DNA from 2 places in the Bradyrhizobium sp. Kon56 genome. Region 1 is predicted to be linked to the other one. Evidence: riboswitches for the same ligand, from Rfam matches in the RefSeq annotation. Region 1 holds a riboswitch; the other holds the start of a gene.

The links. Region 1 has a riboswitch for cobalamin ahead of AC0L3B_RS02775 (DUF1636 family protein). Riboswitches for the same ligand answer to the same signal wherever they lie in the genome.
Region 2: linked by a shared signal. The riboswitch ahead of metE (5-methyltetrahydropteroyltriglutamate--homocysteine S-methyltransferase) and the one ahead of AC0L3B_RS02775 (DUF1636 family protein) in region 1 are both predicted to bind cobalamin.

What each region holds. Positions count from the first base shown of each region.
Region 1 covers NZ_JBVVOU010000001.1:611,213-615,630, reverse strand. Annotated here, with positions in the region: gene cobN (cobaltochelatase subunit CobN) at 1-578, opposite strand, end outside; gene cobW (cobalamin biosynthesis protein CobW) at 578-1,627, opposite strand; gene AC0L3B_RS02775 (DUF1636 family protein) at 1,624-2,007, opposite strand; cobalamin riboswitch at 2,103-2,320, opposite strand; gene cobO (cob(I)yrinic acid a,c-diamide adenosyltransferase) at 2,361-2,996, shown strand; gene AC0L3B_RS02765 (cobyric acid synthase) at 3,007-4,418, shown strand, end outside.
Region 2 covers NZ_JBVVOU010000006.1:17,405-21,822, reverse strand. Annotated here, with positions in the region: gene AC0L3B_RS11695 (EAL domain-containing response regulator) at 1-555, shown strand, start outside; gene AC0L3B_RS11690 (4Fe-4S binding protein) at 1,132-1,335, shown strand; cobalamin riboswitch at 2,131-2,330, shown strand; gene metE (5-methyltetrahydropteroyltriglutamate--homocysteine S-methyltransferase) at 2,430-4,418, shown strand, end outside.

The DNA.
Region 1 (4,418 bases):
CCCGACGTCGGCGCGGCGACGACGCCGCGCGCGGGGTCGTAAAAGCCCATCTCGGGCACTGTCATCTCGCCGATAACTGGCCCCGCATAGAGTCCGGAGGCCAGCGCAAGCTGCGCGATCGCGGCTTGCGCCGCGACGGGGCCGCCGGTGTCGCAGAGCACCTTGAGCCGCCGCAACGTCGAGACCGGCAGGGTCGAATACGCGTCCAGCCGCGTATCGTCGCGGCCGTCGGCCGGCAGCACGGCCAGCACGATGCCGCGCTCCTTCGCCAGCTGCTGCAGGGCCGCGAGCCCATACGGCCAATAGGATTCCCCGCCGATCAAACGCACGAGAATGCCGCGCGCGTGCGCAAGCGTGCGTTCGACATAGGTGTCGACCGAGAGCGGATGACGAAGTTCTGCGAGATTGACGAGCCGCAGCGACGGCAGGCTGTCGCGGCCACGGCGCCAGCCGGCCGCGAACGCGGCAAGATCGGAATCCGAATACGAGAGCACCACGAGATCGGCCGGGTCCTGGCCAATGTCCCTTGGTATCGCGGTCTCCTCGAGACCGCGGCTCTCGCGGAAGACGACGTGCATCAGATACCGGATCCTGAAAGACCGAGTCCCGCCTTGATCGCGGCCTCGTCGATATCGCCGTGCTCGCCGATCACGACCAGCTTTGACTGCCTCGCGCCCGCGCCCCAGGGCTTGTCGAACTGGTGGCGCACGCGCTCGCCCACCGCTTGCAGCAAGAGGCGCATCGGCTTGCCTTGCACCGCGATGTAACCCTTGACGCGCAGCACATTCTGCTCGCGCGCCAGACGCTGAACGGATGCAACCAGCGCTTCGATATCGGTGACCTCAGGAAGATCGATCACGACGGACGCAAAATCGTCGTGCTCGTGATCCTCTTCGCCGTCGTGATGCGAGGGACGCGCGGCGAGATCGTTCTCGGCGGCAGCACCGAGGCCGAGGATGAGGCGCGCGTCGATCGCGCCGTCGGTGATCGCCAGCATCGGCACGCGGCGCGACATCTCGGCGGTGATCGCCGCCTTGGCTGCTTCGAGGCCTGCCGCGCCCGCAAGATCGGCCTTGGTCAGCAGCACGATGTCGGCGCAGGCGATCTGGTCTTCGAACACTTCGGACAGCGGCGTCTCATGGTCGAGATTGCCGTCCGCCGCGCGCTGCGCTTCGACGGCGTCAGGGTCGGGCGCAAAACGGCCGGCGGCGACAGCTTCGGCGTCGGCCAGCGCGATCACGCCGTCGACCGTGATGCGCGAACGGATCTCCGGCCAATCGAACGCCTTGAGCAACGGCTTGGGCAGCGCCAGGCCCGAGGTCTCGATCAGGATGTGATCGGGCTTGACGGCCCGCGACAGCAGCTTCTCCATGGTCGGAATAAAATCGTCGGCGACGGTGCAGCAGATGCAGCCATTGGCGAGCTCGATGATGTTCTCTTCCGGGCAATTCGCATCGGCGCAGGATTTCAGAATCTCGCCATCGACGCCCTCGCTGCCGAACTCGTTGACGAGCACCGCGAGCTTCTTGCCATTGGCATTGGCAAGCAGATGCTGGATCAGCGTGGTCTTGCCGGAGCCGAGAAAGCCCGTGACGACCGTGACCGGGACTTTTGCGAGCGAATTCATTCGGCGGCCTCCGGCACGACGGCCAAGGGGGAAATGGGGGGAATGCGGGCAAGCGATTGCTTGCGGAATATCTCCGGGCGGCTGCGCCAGGGCACGAGGCCGTCGGGCGCGGCCGCATAGGCCGCGGCGCCCGCGACCACATCGCTCGCATTCGCATCCGACAGACGGCCATAGACATAGGACCAGCGGCCGGGCGCGCTGAGCGCGACGGAGCAACCCTGGTTGCATGCAGACAGGCATTCGACGGGAACCACGCTGACGCCGTCGGGCACGCCGGCCTCGAGGATCGCGCCATGCAGGCGCTTGCCGGGCGTCGTCTCGCCTTCGCCAAGTGTCTCGCCGGCGCGGCAGGTAATGCAGACATGAAGTGTGACGGTCATCGCTTCTTCCAGAATAAACAGCGGGAAGCGATGAGGCCCACGAACCGTTCTTGCGAAGGCCCGTTTCCCCGTCGCGGAACACCCCGTCCGCCGGTCCAAAATCGTCCGCGTTGGCAGGTCTCCCGGCTTGCGGAGCAGGGTTTCCCCTTCGATCCCCGCCTTCCCGATCCCCAGGGGATCAGTGGCTTCGGGCATCTCTCCGGTCACGGTCGCGGGGGCGGCTGCATTTTGGAACCAAATCTTGCCGATTCGGACCCTATCGCATTCCCTCTTCGCCTGTCGTAGGACAGGAACCAACGCCGGGCCACCATTTGCCCCCGACCGCCTCTTGTCAAGCCGAAGGACCCCGTCCGATGACGTCAGAACCGGATACCCAGACGGCCGACGAAACCGACGCCCGCCACGCCTCAAAAATGGCGAAGAAGAAGGTCGCTCGCGACAAGATCATGGCGACCAAGAGCGGCGAAAAGGGCCTGATCATCATCCACACCGGGGCCGGCAAGGGCAAGTCCTCTTCGGCCTTCGGCATGATCGTCCGCTGCGTCGCCCATGGCTTCCCCTGCGCGGTCGTGCAGTTCATCAAGGGCGCCTGGGACACCGGCGAGCGCCGCATGCTGACCGGCCATTTCGGCGACCTCTGCCAATTCCACGCCATGGGCGAGGGTTTTACCTGGGAGACGCAGGACCGCGCCCGCGACATCGCCGCCGCGCGCGCCGGCTGGGAGAAGGCCAAGGAGCTGATCCTCGACCAGAATCTCCGCATGGTCGTGCTCGACGAGATCAACATCGCGCTGCGCTACGACTATCTTGACATCGCGGAGGTCGTCGAATTCCTCACGACGCAGAAGCCGCCGATGACGCATGTCGTGCTCACCGGCCGCAACGCCAAGGACGAGCTGATCGAGATCGCCGATCTCGTCACCGAGATGACGCTGGTCAAGCATCCCTTCCGCTCGGGCATCAAGGCGCAAGCCGGCGTCGAGTTCTAAGAAACTCGCGATGGCGCGCGCATTGATGATCCAGGGAGCCGGCTCGGACGTGGGCAAGTCGCTCATCGTTGCCGGCCTCGCACGCGCCTTTGTGCGACGCGGCCTGCGCGTGGTCCCGTTCAAGCCGCAGAACATGTCGAACAATGCAGCCGTCACCGTTGACGGCGGCGAGATCGGCCGCGCCCAGGCACTCCAGGCGCTCGCCGCCGGCGTCGAGCCGCACACCGACATGAACCCGGTGCTGCTCAAGCCCGAGACCGATGTCGGCGCGCAGGTGATCGTGCAAGGAAAACGCATCGCGACCGCGCGCGCGCGTGAATATGCGGCGATGAAACCGTCATTGATGGGCGCCGTGCTGGAGAGCTTCGAGCGGCTGAAGGCGCGCGCCGATCTCGTTCTGGTGGAGGGTGCCGGCAGTCCGGCCGAAGTGAACCTGCGCAAGGCCGACATCGCCAATATGGGTTTTGCGCGCAAGGCCGATGTGCCGGTCGTGCTGGTTGGCGACATCGACCGCGGCGGGGTCATCGCGCAACTCGTCGGCATCAAGACGGTGATCGACCCGGACGATGCCGCGATGATCCAGGGATTTGTCATCAACAAGTTCCGCGGCGATCCCACATTGTTCGACGACGGCTACAGACTGATCGAAGAAAAGACCGCCTGGCGCGGCCTCGGCGTGCTGCCCTGGTTCGCGCGCGCCGGCGAGCTGCCGGCCGAGGATGCGCTGGGCCTGAGCGATGCGCGCAAACCGGGCCAATGCAAGATCGCCTGTCTCGCGCTGTCGCGAATCGCCAATTTCGACGATCTCGATCCGCTCAAGCTCGAGCCTGGCGTCGATCTCGTGATGGTGCGGCCGGGCGAGGCCATTCCCGGCGACGTGCGCCTCGTCATCATTCCCGGCTCGAAATCCACCCGCGGCGACCTCGCCTTTCTGCGCGCGCAGGGCTGGGACATCGATCTCCTGGCGCATTACCGCAGAGGCGGCCATGTGCTCGGCCTCTGCGGCGGCTATCAGATGCTCGGACGCAGCGTCGCTGATCCCGAGGGGATCGAGGGCCCCGCCGGCGACACACCGGGTCTCGGACTTCTGGATGTGGAAACGGTGATGAGCTCGGAGAAGACGTTGACACGCGTCGCGGCGCTGCATGCCGCCACCAATCAGCCGATCGAGGCTTATGAAATCCACATCGGCCGCACTGATGGGCCGGATCGCGCGCGGCCATTCGCAAGGCTGAATGGCGAACCGGAAGGCGCGATCTCGCGCGACGGACGCGTGCAGGGCAGCTATCTGCACGGCCTGTTCACGTCGGATGATTTCCGCAAGGCCTTTTTGGCGAAGCTCGACATTCCCGCCGGCGACGAGCCCTATCACGCCAGGGTCGAGAGTGCGCTCGACGCGCTCGCCGATCACATCGAGCGACA
Region 2 (4,418 bases), on a different contig from region 1:
GCGATCAAGGATTGGCAGTATCTTCTGGAGCAGCAAACTTCGATCGATCTCTCCATCAATCTTCCGGCAGCATTCCTGATTGACCCGCAGGCGGTACGCGATCTCTGTCGGCGCATGCCGTCGCACGCCGCTTTCGGCGGTTTGACGATTGAAATCGAGAGCGTGGAAGCGATCCAGAACCTAGATCTCCTGGTCGAGGTTGCGCGTGAGGTTCGCTTTCACAACATTGGCCTTGCAATCGACAATGTCGGTGCCAATTGGCCGCAGCTGATGGGGATGACAAAATTCCCGTTCCTGAAATTGAAAGTGGATCGTCAGTTCGTCGGCGGCTGCGCGAATGGGCCCCTCAAGCGAACGGTGTGCCGCCATATCGTCGATCTAGCCAAAGAGTACAATGTGCGCACCGTCGCCGAAGGTGTGGAGAGCCAGGCTGACCTAATCGCTGTGGCCGAACTCGGCTTCGACCTTGCGCAGGGCCATCTGTTCGGAAAAGCCATGCCACTGAAGCAATTTGCACAGTCATCTTTCAACCCTGCTGCAGCTCGTCTAAAATAGTTGCGAGTGGCTGAGTGCGGCCAAGCGACGCTCACGAGCACCGCCATGCCTACTCGGCACCAGGCATGAGGCTGAGTGCAATTCGGTCTGCAAGGCCAGTGTCGCTCGTCCCGCCGCCACTTCATTTCCCTCCGAAGCTTGTTATACCACAAGCCCGTTTTGGCAAGCCTCCAGCGAGTCCTCCGCGCAGCTCGCGTTACAGCCATGAGCGAGGCTTGCACAAACCTCCAGTCGGGGTGTGTGACCGGAGGTTTGCCGAGATCCAACGTAGACCTGCGTCCGTTGGCGGTTTTTGCCGCCGCCGGTTGAGGAAGCGTCAGCCTCGCTTGCCCCCGCGCTGACGTGCCAAACAAACCGACGGACGCTTCCAGCGTCAAGTCGCGACTGACTCTCGCAAGAGGGCCCGAGGGCTCGTAGCCTGAAATTGAAGCGACCTGTTGCTGTCGCAGATGCAACATGGTCTCAGACCCGGGACAGCCGAATTGGGCAAATTGCCCAACATTGAGCGCGTCTGCGTTTGGCACGGCATTTGAAAGGGATCGCCCATGACATCGCTCGCCTAAGGAGTCGGAAGGCATGGCTTACAAGATCGTCGCTTCGCAATGCACCGTTTGTGGCGCATGTGAGTTCGAGTGTCCCAACGCGGCGATCAGTCTGAAGCGCGACATTTACGTTATCGATGCCAAAAAATGTACGGAGTGCGAGGGCCATTGCGACACGCCGCAATGCGCGGTGGTCTGTCCGGTCCCTGACACCTGTGTCCCGTCCAAGACAGGATAGGCAGCCCGCGACCAAAAGGCCTCATCGCTCGATTTCGCGAACGAAGTTGTAGATGTGGGACCTTGAGGAGACCACGACCGCATGGGGCGCATCGGGGTCGATTAACATCGTTATGAGCTTAAGACGCTGAGCGACTCCGAGGACCCCCTCAAAGGGCTCTGTCGGAGGACACCGTCGAATTTGTCACGAACAAGGACAAGGCCCTCGATGCTCAGTGGCAGCGTTAAGGCCTATCGTCGCTGGCCGCGAGTCGAGGCGAGGCAGACCGGCGTCGAGCGGCCACGGACGCATCGAAGCCGGCGCAAAAGTCGCTCAGCACGTGAACACCTAGTGCACCGAGAAGATCATCTTGGCCAACCTCACGGAGGCGGACGACCTCGTGCCTGGTCGCGGGCCCGCCGAACACCAAGGAGCCGACCTGATCATCCGTGCGGTCCTGGAGCAGTCCGGCTTTCGAAATGTCTAGGGAGCCTCGTGGGCTGTGACCGAAACGGATGCCGGCCGAGGATGATCGCACCTTCCTGACGCGCAGGTTCGAAAAGCTGCTGACGGAAAAGGCCGCCTCCTCGCGATCACACAGATACCGAAAGCGGCCGGGGTTCGTTCCGGTCGTGGAGCTCAACCGTTACACGAGCAGGGTGTTGAAAGCGAATGCATTTCACAAGCGGAGCCTCCACAGATGCCGGCGTGTTCACCAGGCCGCGAGCAAGACCGTCGTACCCGCCTAGTGCGCTCGTAATCGCTTGGGCAATATCGCAGCGAGAATCGGTAGGTTGACGCATCGGTCCTCGTGCGCATAATTCAAGCCGTCGCGGTCTCCGGATGTCGTTTCATCCGGAGCTAAGAGGGAAGCCGGTGCAATGCCGGCGCTGCCCCCGCAACTGTAAGCGGCGAGCCGCTGTCCAACGAAGTCACTGAAGCCATGCGGCTTCGGGAAGGCCGGACAGCAGCGACGACCCGTGAGCCAGGAGACCTGCCTCGACAAGATATCGTCCACGGGCGGGGCGTCCCGGTGTGCGCCAAGCAGTTGTCGCTCACGCGATGTTCGCTGTCTGCGTCCGCCATGGCCTTTGCCCCAACATGGGGTCTAAGCTATGTCAATCCTTTCGCTTCCCGTTGCCACACTGGGGACGTCACGCATCGGCCCACGACGCGAACTCAAATTCGCGCTCGAGAGCTACTGGGCGGGAAATTCCAGCGAAGCCGAGCTCCTCGAGGCGGGGAGTGGACTTCGTGCCGCTAATTGGGCACGGCAGAAATCCCGCGGTGCGACCGTCATTCCTTCGAATGACTTCTCGCTCTACGACCATGTGCTCGATACCAGCCTAATGGTCGGCGCCATTCCCGACGTTTACGGCTGGAACGAAGGTCCTGTGTCGCTCAAAACCTACTTCACCATGGCGCGTGGCGCTCAGGACGGTGGTCACGCCCAGCATGGGCCCGGCGTAGCCGCACAGGAGATGACGAAGTGGTTCGATACGAACTACCACTACATGGTGCCGGAATTTCACCAGGATCAGATCTTTACGTATGCCTCTCGGAAGCCGATCGAGGAATATGAGGAGGCAAGAAGCCTCGGCTATCAGACGCGGCCCGTCCTAGTGGGCCCAGTCACTTTCCTGAAGCTCGGCAAAAGCGTAAATCCCGCATTCAATCCGCTGTCGCTGCTTGATCGCCTCCTCCCCGTCTATGTCGATGTTCTCCGCGAACTAGCCTCGCGCGGCGCTGAATGGGTCCAGCTCGACGAGCCATGCCTAGTGATGGACGTCGACGAAGCATCTCGGGCGGCTGTCCGCCGGGCCTATGCTCATTTCGCTAAGGCCGTGCCGGCCCTTAAAATCATGCTGGCCACATACTTCGGGGCTGTCGGCGACAATCTTGAAACAGTCTTGGCCTTGCCCGTTGCCGGGCTTCATGTCGACCTGGTTCGTGCACCTGACCAGTTGGACGCGATTGTCGCCAGAGCCCGTAGAGATCTCGTGGTCTCGCTCGGTGTCGTTGATGGTCGCAACGTGTGGCGTTCTAATCTGCCGGCGCTACTCGACCAACTTGCTCCCATGGTCAAAAAACTGGGCAGGGACCGTGTTCAGATTGCCCCCTCCTGCTCGCTGCTTCATGTTCCGACCGACATTGAGCTAGAGATCGATCTCGATCCCAATCTGAAGACGTGGTTGGCGTTCTCAGTGCAGAAGATCAAGGAACTTTCGATACTGGGCAAAGCGCTGGCTGGCTATGCTGCCGACGTGGCCGATGAACTCACGCTCTCAGAGGATGCATCCGTCACTCGCGAAACATCGCCGAAGATCCACAGTGCGAACGTCGCCGGACGAATGGCCGCGATCGACGATAGCATGCGTCGCCGTCGCAGTGCGTTCACCCAGCGCGCCGACGTCCAGCGCGTCGCCTTCGCATTGCCAATGTTTCCAACCACAACCATCGGATCCTTCCCGCAAACGGCGGACGTCCGCAATGCGCGTGCAGCTCATGCGCGGGGAGCGCTGAATGACACGCAGTACGAGCAGCTTCTGAAAGCGGAGACAGCCCATACCGTGCATTGGCAGGAAGATATCGGCCTGGACGTGCTCGTACACGGCGAGTTCGAGCGCAATGACATGGTTCAATACTTTGGCGAGCAGCTGTTGGGTTTCGCATTCACCAAGCACGGCTGGGTTCAGTCTTATGGCTCGCGGTGCGTTCGTCCTCCTATCCTGTTTGGAGATGTCTCCCGCCCGAAGCCCATGACCGTTAAATGGTGGCGACATGCGCAGTCTCTGACCAAAAAACCCGTCAAGGCTATGCTGACCGGACCGGTGACGATCCTGAACTGGTCGTTTGTCCGTGACGACATCCCGCGGAGCGAGACATGCCGACAGATCGCTCTCGCGATCCGAGACGAGGTCATCGACCTTGAGGCAGCTGGAGCGACCATGATCCAGATCGACGAGGCTGCGTTGCGGGAGGGATTGCCGCTGCGCAAATCGCAGTGGAAGGACTATCTCGATTGGGCAGTGGACAGTTTCCGCGTTTGCTCCTCCGCTGTCGCTGACGGAACTCAGATCCATACGCACATGTGCTATTCCGAG